One region of the Acetobacter zythi genome, then DNA from elsewhere that is predicted to be linked to it. Evidence: riboswitches for the same ligand, from Rfam matches in the RefSeq annotation. Region 1 holds a riboswitch; the other holds the start of a gene.
What was found. A riboswitch is a leader RNA that binds a small molecule or an ion and turns the genes downstream of it on or off. The one in region 1 is predicted to bind cobalamin.
Positions count from the first base shown of each region.

Region 2: another riboswitch for cobalamin. It lies ahead of AABE20_RS05525 (aromatic ring-hydroxylating oxygenase subunit alpha); the one in region 1 lies ahead of AABE20_RS09970 (DUF1636 family protein).

Region 1 is NZ_CAWUEO010000023.1:275,933-282,059, forward strand. Features, by position in the region: gene AABE20_RS09960 (FUSC family protein) at 1-956, opposite strand, end outside; gene AABE20_RS09965 (MarR family winged helix-turn-helix transcriptional regulator) at 940-1,422, opposite strand; cobalamin riboswitch at 1,594-1,829, shown strand; gene AABE20_RS09970 (DUF1636 family protein) at 2,006-2,446, shown strand; gene cobW (cobalamin biosynthesis protein CobW) at 2,443-3,495, shown strand; gene cobN (cobaltochelatase subunit CobN) at 3,507-6,127, shown strand, end outside.
Region 2 is NZ_CAWUEO010000010.1:10,539-16,665, forward strand. Features, by position in the region: gene AABE20_RS05505 (alkene reductase) at 1-636, opposite strand, end outside; gene AABE20_RS05510 (winged helix-turn-helix transcriptional regulator) at 752-1,114, shown strand; gene AABE20_RS05515 (hypothetical protein) at 1,372-1,650, opposite strand; gene AABE20_RS05520 (hypothetical protein) at 1,764-2,165, opposite strand; gene AABE20_RS05525 (aromatic ring-hydroxylating oxygenase subunit alpha) at 2,162-3,256, opposite strand; cobalamin riboswitch at 3,584-3,815, opposite strand; gene AABE20_RS05530 (DUF1852 domain-containing protein) at 4,175-5,158, shown strand; gene AABE20_RS05535 (methionine synthase) at 5,186-6,127, shown strand, end outside.

The DNA.
Region 1 (6,127 bases):
CGCGTTTCCTCCACCCCGGAGGAGAAGGTCAGCCAGTAGGGGTGGTAGCTGACAATCAGCCCTGTCAGGCGGCTTAGGCACAGGCGCAGGTTGCGCACGCGGTTTTGCATATCCGGGTCGTCTGCTGCGGCAAATTCTATGGCGGGGGTCAGGCCGCTCATATTAGCCAGTAGCTTACTGCGACTATCATAGATCGGCTGGCCAAATCCGCGAAAAGCCGCGTTCGCACTTTGGGCTTTCTGTTCCTGTTTTTCCAGCGTGCTGGTCACTGTGGCGTCCAGCGCCTCGGGCGTGGTGCGTTCGCTCTCGGCTTTATGAAACGTTCTGGCGTGCAGAACCGTGTCTCTGAATGCCTGACCGAGTTTGTGCAGAACCGTGCTGGGTTTGCGTGGAGATGTGACCATAAATACACAGGCTGTCACCACAATACCCGTTGTCACCACGGACAGGCGGCTCATGGCGGACAGAAAAATACCATCGGGGTTGGCAAAGGCGGGGGCTGCAATAATAACAATGGTGTACCCGGTCAGCACGGCCGCATACGCGCGAAAAAACCGCAAAAATGTGGCCACCATACAGGCAAGACCCACAAAAACGGACAGCACCGCAAAATACAGAACGGGTGACTGCACAAACACAGCCATGACCCCAACACTAATTGTAGCCCCGATCAGGGTGCCAATAATACGCCAGATACTTTTGGAAACCATGGCCCCAACCGTGGGGTTGGAAACAATAAGCACCGTTGTTGCCGCACTGAGCGGGGACTGAAGCTGAAAAACAAAGGCCAGAAACAGCGCAATGCCAATGGAAAGGAAAACCCGCATGGTATAGCCCGCCGTGGCGACAAAGCCATTCCAGCGTGCATCATCCGCAAAAAATGCGGGCGCAACACGGGTGTTGACCCATTGCAGGAGCGGGCCGGGCCGGGCAGGCAGGTCAGAGCGTGTGGGCATGGTGCGCTTCAAGCAGGGTGGAAAGGGTGTGGGTGAGGGTATCGGCCTGAACGGGGGGGAGGGCACGCCGAATGTCACGCTCCAGTTCGGCGGCAATATTATGGAACAGCCTGCATTGTTCCTGCCCTAAATCTGTCAGGAACAGGCGCTTGGCGCGGCGGTCCTGCGCATCGGGCTGGCGGGTGATGAAGTTTTGTTTTTCCAGCAGGTCCAGAACACGCACCAGTGCCGAGCAGTCTATGTTCATGGTCTGGGCCAGATCGCGCTGGGTGGCGCCTTCTGACAGCATGCGCAGGTAGGCCATGGGGCGCATGACGGCCAGAGTCATGCCATGCGGGCGCAACGCCCGGTCCAGACGGGTGCGCCATAGCGTTGCCAGCCGCATAACCCGGAAGGTCAGCGCCATGCCGGGAAAGTGCGTCTCATCCAGTGCTGCTGTGTTGCGCTGGTCAGTCATGCGGCCCATTAAATTAGTGTCATTATAGTTGATATAAAAACTATATGCGTAAAATAGGACAACCCTCCGTATGGGTCAATCATGTTCCGTACTCCACAGTGCGCGCCTGTTTGGCTTATGCGCCGCAGGTATGGCCCGCCACATGGGCGCATAGCTTGAACCGACACGGTTTTTGTGCGCATCATGCGCGCACTTGATGGTGCCCCCTGATCGGGGGTGAAAAGGGAAGATCGGTGCAAAACCGTCGCTGCCCCCGCAACTGTAAGTACCCATCACGTTCCGCTCAGGCCCTGCCTGAGGGACCGCCACTGGTTCCGCCAAGGAATCGGGAAGGCCCGGAACGGCGCTCTGCTCCAGCCAAACGCCGGGGCAGGTAGGGTACAAGCCAGGAGACCTGCCATCACAAGTCTATAAGGCTGTTCCTTGGGGAATGGCTGCGTTCTGGCGTTGTTTGCTGGCGGGGTGCCCGGCGGGCACGAATGCACCCATTGGTGCGTTTTCTTTGCCATATGCGTGGCAGAGGGCTGGTTGTGACTGCCCCCATGCCTGCCATTGCTCCGCCATATGGAAGAATGGCCTGTTGGAAAGACGCATGACCGCGGAACACGCCTCGCTTTCTCCTTCCGATAATCCGGCACATGCCGGGCCACCTGTGCTGCATGTGTGCGTTACGTGCAGGCGCGGTGGGCCTGCCATGGACTGCCCGCCGGGTGCGCAACTGCTCGAACGCCTGCAAAACCTGCTGGATGCGGAGCGGCTGGCAGACCTGGCGCCATCGGCCACGCTGCGGCCAGTGGCCTGTCTGGCCGCGTGTGACCGTGGGTGTACAGCGGCCATTGCCATGCCCGAGCGCTGGACGTGGCTGCTTGGCCATCTTGGGGAGGAAAAAGCAGAGGATATTCTGGCTTTTGCCCGCCTGTACGCGGCTTCCGCCAAAGGGACCGTCATGCCATCGCGCCGCCCTGCATCGCTGGCCAATATGGTGCTGGGGCGTGTGCCCGCAACGCTTTACAATGAACAGGAAAAACCATGACCGCAGCCAGAACACGTGTGCCCGTAACCATTATTACCGGTTTTTTGGGGGCTGGAAAAACCACCCTGCTCCGGCATCTGCTCAGCCGCGCGCAGGGGCACCGCATTGCCGTGGTGGTCAACGAATTCGGCTCCCTCGGGATTGATGGCGAAATCCTGCGTGGTTGCGGGGTGGAGGGCTGCCGCGAGGAAGATATTGTCGAACTGACTAATGGCTGCCTGTGCTGCACCGTGGCGGATGACTTTTTGCCCACCATGGAAGCCCTGCTGGACCGGGCCGACCCACCCGAGCATGTGGTGATCGAAACATCAGGTCTGGCCCTGCCCAAGCCCCTGCTCAAGGCTTTTGGCTGGCCCACGGTGCGTAACCGCATGACCGTGGATGGTGTTGTGGCCGTGGTGGATGCACCCGCCGTGGCCGCCGGGCGCTTTGCGGATGACCCGCAGGCGGTGGAAGCACAGCGGGCGGAGGATCCCTCCTTGGACCATGACAACCCGTTGGCCGAAGTGTTTGAAGACCAGATTAACGCTGCCGATCTGGTGGTGCTGAACAAGACGGACCTGCTGGATGCAGCACAGCTGGCTGCTGTTGAGCAGGATATTCGCGACCATGCGCCCCGGCCCATACAGATCGTGCGGGCAATGGAAGGCAAGGTGGACCCCGCCGTGCTGCTGGGTATTGGGGCTGCGGCCGAGAGTGATCTTGCCGCCCGTCCCTCTCACCACGATGCGGAGGATGGTGAGCACGAACATGATGATTTTGAAAGTTTTGTGGTGGTCGTGCCCGAACAGCAGACGGTGGATGAGTTCCTGACCACCTTGCAAAACACCGCACGCAGCTTTGACGTGTTGCGTATGAAGGGGTTTGCCGCCGTGGCGGGCAAACCCATGCGGCTGGCGGTGCAGGGGGTGGGGAGCCGCTTCAGGCACGAATTTGACCGGCCTTTGGCCACCACCGAAGAACGCACGGGTCGCATTGTGGTCATTGGGCAGAAAGGTCTGGATGCGACCGCCATTGCCACTGCCCTTGCTGGCCATCTGGCCACGTAAGGGGGGCGGGCATGCACCTTCTGGTCCGCGAAAACCGGACGCTGGATGAACAGGACACCGCCGAAGATCTGGGGTTGCCCGGTGCGGATATTGTTGTCCTGTCCTTTACAGAGAGTGATCTGCTGGGGCTGCGCCATGCGGAGCAGCAGATACGCGGCAAAGAAGGGCATGCCTCCCTGCCTTCCGTGCAGGTCACAAACCTTGCGCGCCTGCGGCACCCCATGTCGATTGACCTGTATGTGGAAAGCACGTTGCAGGGGGCCAGATGTGTGGTGGTGCGCCTGCTGGGTGGGGTGGATTACTGGCGATATGGTGCGGAGGAACTGGCTGCATGGGCGCGTGAGCAGCAGGTGCCCGTGGTGTTTTTGCCCGGTCATACCGGGTGTGGCGGTGCAGGGCAGTCCGTAGGAGCAGAGGCGGATGACACCCGTCTGGAGGACTTGTCGTACGGTGTGCAGGCAGCACAACGCCAGCGCCTGAACGGTTTTTTTGCTTATGGCGGGCCAAACAACATGGCCGCCGCCCTACGCCTTATGGCAACCCTTGCCAATGGTGGGGAGGAGGATGGCGCACAGCCCGAGCCTCTGCCTGCATGGGGTGTTTACCGCACCTACCCCGCGCAGCAGGGGAGGGGGGACTATTCGGCAGTTCTGGTCTTTTACCGTGCGCATCTTCAGGCATCGGACATGGCCGGGCTGGAACGGCTGGCCGAGGTTCTGGCCGGGCAGGGGTGCCGCGTGGCGTTGCTGTTTGTCACATCTCTTAAGGATAAAACCGTAGCGGAGGGCGTGGCCGGGTATCTGCGCCGCGCACAGCCCGATGTGGTGTTGAACGCCACCTGTTTTTCCGCACGGGGTGGGCAGGGGTTTTCCGCGCTGGATGGGGCGGATGCGCCCGTGTTGCAGGTTTTGCAGCCCGGTAGCACGCAGGCTTTGTGGGCCGGTAGTGCACGCGGGCTGGGGCGCTCGGACCTTGCCATGCAGGTGGTATTGCCCGAACTGGATGGCACAATTGCGACATTCCCCATTTCCTTCCGTCAGGAGGAAGCACCGGGGCTACCAGCGCGACGTGTGGCGTATGAGGCGGGTATTGCCATGGTGGCGGCACGCGCCATGGGCTGGGCACGGCTGCGTAAAAAACCTGTAGAGCAAAAGCAGGTTGGCATTGTGCTCTCGGATTACCCCGGTGCGGGGCTGGAGCACACACGTGCGCATGTGGCCCACGCAGTCGGTCTGGACGGGTTTGCCAGCCTGCACAACATTGTGCAGCACATGCAAAAACAGGGGTATTGGGCAGGCGGGCAGCCGGTGCCAACAGCACAGGACCTGACCCGCCTTATGGCCCACCAGCCCGCGCAGGTGGTGTTGTCTGTTGCCGAATATCAAAAGCTGAGTGCAGGGCTGGATACGGATTTTATGGCGTCCGTTACAAAAGCATGGGGCCAGCCCGAGCAGGATGGCGCGGTAAAGGAGGGGGCCTTCCACCTGCGTTTTGCAACGCTCGGCCACATAACCCTTGCCGTACAGCCGGACCGGGGAAAGGCGGCTGAGCGTAAAGCGACCTACCATGACCCGGATATACCGCCATGCCACGCCTATGTGGCGTTTTACCTGTGGTTGCGTAATGTTAAAAAACTGGACGCACTGGTGCATCTGGGTACGCATGGCACGCTGGAATGGCTACCGGGCAAGGCAACGGCTCTTTCCCCCAACTGTGCGCCTGCGGTGCTTACGGGGGGCATGCCGGTTATTTACCCCTTTATTGTCAACAATCCGGGGGAGGCCGCCGCTGCCCGCAGGCGTTTGGGCGCTGTAACCATCGGGCATATGACGCCCCCTGTCATGCAGACCACCCTGTCGGGCGATATGCACGAGCTTGAACGCCTGATTGATGAATATGCGGAGGCCGATGGGCTGGACCCCCGCCGGGGCGCCCTGTTGCGGGCGGATATTCTGGCCCGTGCCACCCGCACGGGTGTTCTGGCCGAAAGCGGTGTCCGGGCGGGTGAGTTGGACGAAACCGAGGCTCTGGCCCGGCTGGATGCGTATTTGTGCGATGTCAAGGATCTGCAAATCCGTGATGGCCTGCATGTTTTTGGCAAAACCGCACCGCATGCCGCACCTTTGGTCCAGACCATTGCACAGGCCTGTGGCAGGCAGCAGGACCCGGCCTTTGTGGCCGATGTGACCCGGCGCATAAACCTGTGTGGCACGGCGGAAATGCACGCCTTGCTTGCTGCCCTTGCCGGGCAGCCGGTGGCGGCGGGGCCTGCGGGTGCGCCCACACGCGGGCGTATTGACGTGCTGCCAACCGGGCGTAACCTTTTTACACTGGACCCGCGCGCCCTGCCCACTCCCTCCGCTGTGGTGCTGGCTACCCGAATGGAGCAGTTGTTGCTGACCCGCCACCTCCAGGAACATGGCGAACCGCTGACCCGCCTTGTTATGGATATGTGGGGGTCAGCCAGCCTGCGCACGGGGGGCGAGGATCTGGCGCTGGCCCTGCGCCTGATGGGGGTGGAAGTGCAACGGGCTGCGGGTACGGGCCATGTTTGCGGGTTTGAGGTTATTCCCCTGCCCGTGCTTGACCGCCCGAGGGTGGATGTCACACTTCGTATTTCCGGCCTGTTCCG
Region 2 (6,127 bases), on a different contig from region 1:
GCGGTTGGACAGGCTGCCGCCATAAGCATCGGTACGGAAATTGGCGCGTTCGGATAGGAACTGGTTGATCAGGTAACCATTGGCGGCGTGAATCTCCACACCATCAAACCCGGCGGACAGTGCATTGCGTGCCGCCTGTGCATACATCTCCACCAGTTCATGGATTTCGGGAATGGAAAGTGCGCGCGGCATGTCGGGTGGGACCAGCTTTCCCGTGCCCGGTCCCGTGGGGATGAACACGTTCACGCCTGTTGCCGCAACCGCCGACGGGGCGATCGGCGCCTCATGACTAGGTTGCAAAGCGCGGTGGGACACGCGGCCGACATGCCACAACTGTGCAAAGATGGGCTGCCGCTTTGCGTGTACCGCATTGGTGACCAGTTTCCAGCCCGCGACCTGTTCAGGGGAGTAGATGCCCGGTGTCCAGGCATAGCCCTGTCCGCGGGGTTCGATCTGCGTGCCCTCGGTAATCAGGAACCCCGCCTGTGTGCGCTGCGCGTAATATTCGGCCATCAGCGTGTTGGTGATGTCCCCGGGTTGCGTGCTGCGGCAGCGTGTCAGGGGTGGCAGGAAGATCCGGTTTTCAAGGGACAAATCGCCCAGCCGCACAGGATCGAATAAAGAAGACGAAGACATGATCAACCTTGTTCACAAATGCAGGACATCCGTCCGGCCCGCGTGTAAACATTGACCCACCCTCTGGTGTGCGCAAGAACGCACATAAACCGCCACTAGTGTCAGGAATGATACCATGCCCCGCATTCGTCACACCACGCTGGCCTGTAGCCCCGGCTGCACGGTGGAAGCCACGCTCGAACTGTTTGGGGGCAAGTGGAAGGCGTTGATTCTGTATCACCTGTTCGAGGACGGGGTGCTGCGGTTTGGCGAACTGCGCCGCCGCCTGCCCAATGTCACACAGCGGATGCTGACCAACCAGTTGCGCGAACTCGAGGCAGACGGCCTGGTGTCACGCACCGTCTTCCCCGAGGTACCACCGCATGTGGAATACGCCCTGACCGATCTGGGCAAAACCCTGAAACCAGTTATTCAGGCACTCAAAACATGGGGAGATCGGTATGCGCATTCTCTCCAGCGGAACAAAGCTGGTGATTGAGATTGACCGCTAAGCATTATGGACAATTCCTGCAGCAACATACCTGTCAGTATAGCAGAAGCAGAGCGGACGGGCAGCAGTCGCCTCATTGCAGACGTGTTCGCATGAATGCAGTCATCCCGTAAGCGGACATTGTTTCATGAGTGATCGGCTAGTTTCAGTCCCGATGACATCGCATAATTTTTTGATTCTAAATTCGAGGCCACCATTCAAATGGCCTATGTTAGCTTTCCCTCTTCAGATCCTATGCCACTTCATCAAAGGTTTTCACCAGACATCAATTTCCGATGCACGATGCGTCCTCGACTGGTAAGGCGAGCGGCAGCACTGCCCCAGCGTGCGGAAAACCCGGCCGCGACATATCCCATCAATATCAATGATCCACGGATGGCGCCGCGATCCGCTCTGGGAATGCCATATTCACCATTTATCGGTAGAGAGAGAATAAAACGGCACTGTTCTTTTGTGAGATCTTTCGCAGCCAGATAGGACCTGGCCGCCCCGTTCTGGATGGGGAAATCCATAACATTACTCATGACCTGTCTCCTCTGGCTCAAACTCTTCAGGAAATCATAGTTTCAGCTTGCATCCACTGACTGACGTCGACCCTCTCGCCCTGAAACAAAGGAGAAGGGCGTAACAAGGAAAATCATGAAAATATTGATACAACTTGCACACGACAATACAGATCCATCGCAGCTTTCTGTGCACCAATCAGATTCTGAACCGCTATATAGGTTTGCACGTAACTTGCTTCCTGCACATGCGCTGGCCTGTCAGTCAGCGCCATCGCCATTTCTATCGCTGTGTCGAGAAGCGGCCTGAAATGTGCTTCCAGATAGTCACCACGCATCTGATGGTCTGTTGGTAGATTGGAAACAGTCATCTGGAAAAGATCATAGCCATTCTGCTGCAATTGTTCTTCTTCAGGTAAAACTGCATCTGTCCCCAGTAAAGAAATGACACAGGTTCGATCAGGCGCCAGAAGAATGATCTTTTCCAGCAAAGGATGAAAAGCGTGGGAAGGTGGTGCTATAAAAGGCAATCTCATAGTGCTGCCTTTTCTGCGCTTTCCGGTGCCTGACCACATCGCCTGAGCAGATTGCGAAGTTGATTGATAACAGGAAAGACTTCCCGATTGTGATCTCCACCGAGGTCTTTCCATGCCGCCTGTTCCAGCTCGACAATCTCGCGATCTTCAAAGAAGACGCGCTCCGTGAATGCGACCAGTATTGGCCAGGCAAGATCCAGTAAAAAAGGCACTTTCAATCGTTTGATCGACAACAGACCGAAAACACGGTTGGTCATTTGCTCACGGTCCTGTGGCACATACGAGATCCACAACTCCATCACGGGTTCCTCAATCCCCTGCGTTTCAATACGCAGGCTCTGATAGGGATAGTGTGTCCTGATGGTCATGACGTCCCGATAGGCAAAATCCCGACCATCACGGCGTCTCTGGCCGTAGATCAGCGCCTCACTCAAAGGCTGTTTGCCGCCGGTTCGTGCAAAGGTGTAGCGGGCTTCAACAAAATCATCACCGTGGTCCATTCCCAGAAACCGCGGCTTCATTTTTCCGACCAACCGACTGTGCAGGACCTGGTGATTCATATCCATCAGGTTTTCATGCATGAAACTGTAATGACAGTTCACCATCTGCCCGAAACGTCGCGTGCGATAACGCGTATCTCTCACCCTTGGAAAGTCAGGGAGCGGGACAATCTCTGCAAGAGACTGATCCCCCATGAAAACAAAAATAAGCCCGTCTTTTTCGCGACAGGCCCAACTTTTGAGACGCAGACATTGCGCTTCGGCAGAAACATTGGGCGAAACACATTGGCCGTCCCGATTATATCTCAGACCATGAGCGGGACAGCTTATCTGGTCACCACAAACCTTTCCTTTGCCAAGCAGAACCTGCCGATGGGCGCACAGGCCATCTAGCGCATAAGGAACGCCGCTTTTAGGACGTACGATGACGATATGCTGTCCTGCAAACCGGACATCGATTGCCTTTTCCCCTCCCAATTCACGGGACCAGGCGACAGGATACCAGAAATCCGGGTTGGTTCTGACACGTCTTAAATCAATCTGTACCGCGCACGCTGAATGGTCTGAAATTTGGTGGAGCTCGTTTTCCATTACCTCGACACTTCAACTGGCTCAGCGCAAAGGAAACAACGCAACCCAAGTCATGGAGCGTTATGTCGTCTCTCGCATTTTGTCTGAGCAGGTATAACTCGTTATCAATTACCGGACAGAATGCGTCAGTGTCCGCCGGCTGAACCGAAAGTTTCTAACGGATCAATGCTGTCAGCAGCACAAAAGCGTTGTCCATATATCGGTCAGGAATAACAGAGCAGAAGACCGTGTCCGGACAAGAGGCCACCGCCTGATTCATCAGGAACGACCGCGGCATAAGGCAGACAGGCATATATTCTCTCCTCCCTTCGGTCATCCCGCCCGACGGTTGGTGGCTGAGCAATGGCAGGTCTCCTGGCTCACGGATCATGGCCAACCGGTTCCAACCTTCCCGTTCCTATGAGAACAGTGGTTCACGTTCAAAGTGAACGAACCAGTGACATACCGCCTACAGTTGCGGGAGCAGCCTCCGACTTTGCTTCTGGCCGAATGTCTGACCAGAACATAACGGAGTTCCCTATTAACCCGCTCGCGCGGGACCATTGAAGCGTTTGCCTTTGCACCATGCCGCCAAACGCATCCAGAGTGCAAGCTGGAACATCATGGAGCGGCGGAAGGCAGATATCAGTTTTTCGTATGTAGACCATGCGTCTGATTGACCTGATTTCCCGAAGACAAACAGTGCGCTGATCAGTTTCCGGTGTCGTTCTTTCCGGGGACAACGCCGCCACATTTTACCATGAACAAAATTGATGTGTTTATGAAATCAAATCATTTCTACTCACGGATACGTTCAGGCATAAAGCTGCGATGACGATGACCACCACCGCCTGAGAGAGGCAGAAGCCAAACTGGGGATGCCATGCATCACCATTGTCCTCATTCTGGATTGGGGTGGAAAAGGGACACAGGACCACAATGATTCAGGACTCGACATTCAGTATCCATAGGCTCCGCTTCGATGAGAACTATCATCCTTCTGACAGGACGCGCCTTACGACCAATTTTGCCAATCTGGCGAGAGGGGAAAGCCGTCAGGAAAACCTGCGCAACGTGCTGCGCATGATCGACAACCGGTTCAATGATCTGGCGCACTGGGATAATGCCAACAGAGATCGCTACACTCTTGAACTTGAAATCGTTTCTGTCGAGATGGATCTCGCCTTTTCTGGCAAAAGCGGCAGCTTTCCTCTGATCGAAGTCCTCTACACAACAATTGTTGATAAAAACGCCAACAAACGGATAGAGGGCCTCGCCGGGAACAGTTTTTCCTCGTATGTGCGGGATTACGACTTCAGCGTGTTGTTACCGGCTTACAATAAAGAGAAAGCCGAATTCAGTGTCCCCCATAACTATGGGGACTTACATGGAAATCTCTTTAAAAGCGTTATGAACTCGTCTGCTTACAAGCAGAATTTCAAAAAACCGCCAGTCATCTGCCTCAGTGTTTCGACCAATCGTACCTATCATCGGACGGAAAATCAGCATCCTGTTCTCGGCGTTGAATATGAGCAGCGAGAATTTTCCCTGACAGACCAGTATTTTCAAAAAATGGGTATGCAGGTTCGTTATTTCATGCCGCGCAATAGTGCTGCACCGTTGGCCTTCTATTTTTTTGGCGATCTGCTGTCTGACTATTCTGCCCTTGAACTGATCAGCACCATCAGCGTGATGGAATCTTTTCAGAAGGTCTACCGTCCTGAAATTTACAATGCCAATTCTGCGGCGGCTGACTGTTATCAGCCAAGCCTGAATCATCAGGATTATTCAAACACCCGAATTGTCTACGACCGGGAAGAGCGGAGCCAACTGGCAACCGCTCAGGGAAAATATACGGAAGAAAATTTCATCTGGCCATATCACGATATCCTCGAACAGTGGTCTGCCAGTGACGCCGGCTGATCCATCAGAAAGACAAGGTCATCTCTCATGAAAACACTGCTCCCCACCTCAACGGCTGGTAGTCTGCCCAAACCCTCATGGCTCGCACAGCCTGAGACCCTGTGGTCGCCCTGGAAATTGCACGGAGAGGAACTGGTCGAAGGCAAACAGGATGCGCTACGCCTGACACTGGACGATCAGGACCGCGCTGGGATCGATATCGTCAGTGACGGTGAACAAACGCGTCAGCATTTCGTCACGACGTTCATTGAACATCTCAATGGTGTAGATTTCGAGAATCGCCAGACGGTCAAAATTCGCAACCGCTACGATGCGAGCGTGCCATCAGTCATAGGCGCTGTAACGCGCGAGAAGCCTGTTTTTGTCGAGGATGCGAAGTTTTTACGCACGCTGACGAAGAAGCCCATCAAGTGGGCGCTCCCCGGTCCCATGACCATGATCGACACGCTCCATGATGGCCACTACAAAAGCCGCGAAAAACTGGCCTGCGAATTCGCCAAAATTCTCAATCAGGAAGCGAAAGAACTGGAAGCGGCTGGTGTCGACATCATCCAGTTCGATGAGCCTGCCTTCAATGTTTTTTTTGATGAGGTCAATGACTGGGGCATCGCCACTTTGGAGCGGGCTATTGAAGGACTGAAATGCGAAACCGCCGTCCATATCTGCTATGGTTATGGTATCAAAGCCAATATCGACTGGAAAAATGCCCTTGGGGAAGAGTGGCGGCAGTATGAAGAGATCTTTCCCAAACTGCAGAAATCCAATATCGATCTGATTTCACTGGAATGTCAGAACTCCCGCGTTCCGATGGATCTGATCGAACTTATTCGTGGGAAAAAGGTCATGGTCGGCGCCATTGATGTAGCCACCAATGCCATTGAAACTCCAGACGAAGTCGCAAATACGCTACGAAAAGCCCTTCAATTTGTGGATGCCGACAAGCTTTATCCCTGCACCAATTGCGGTATG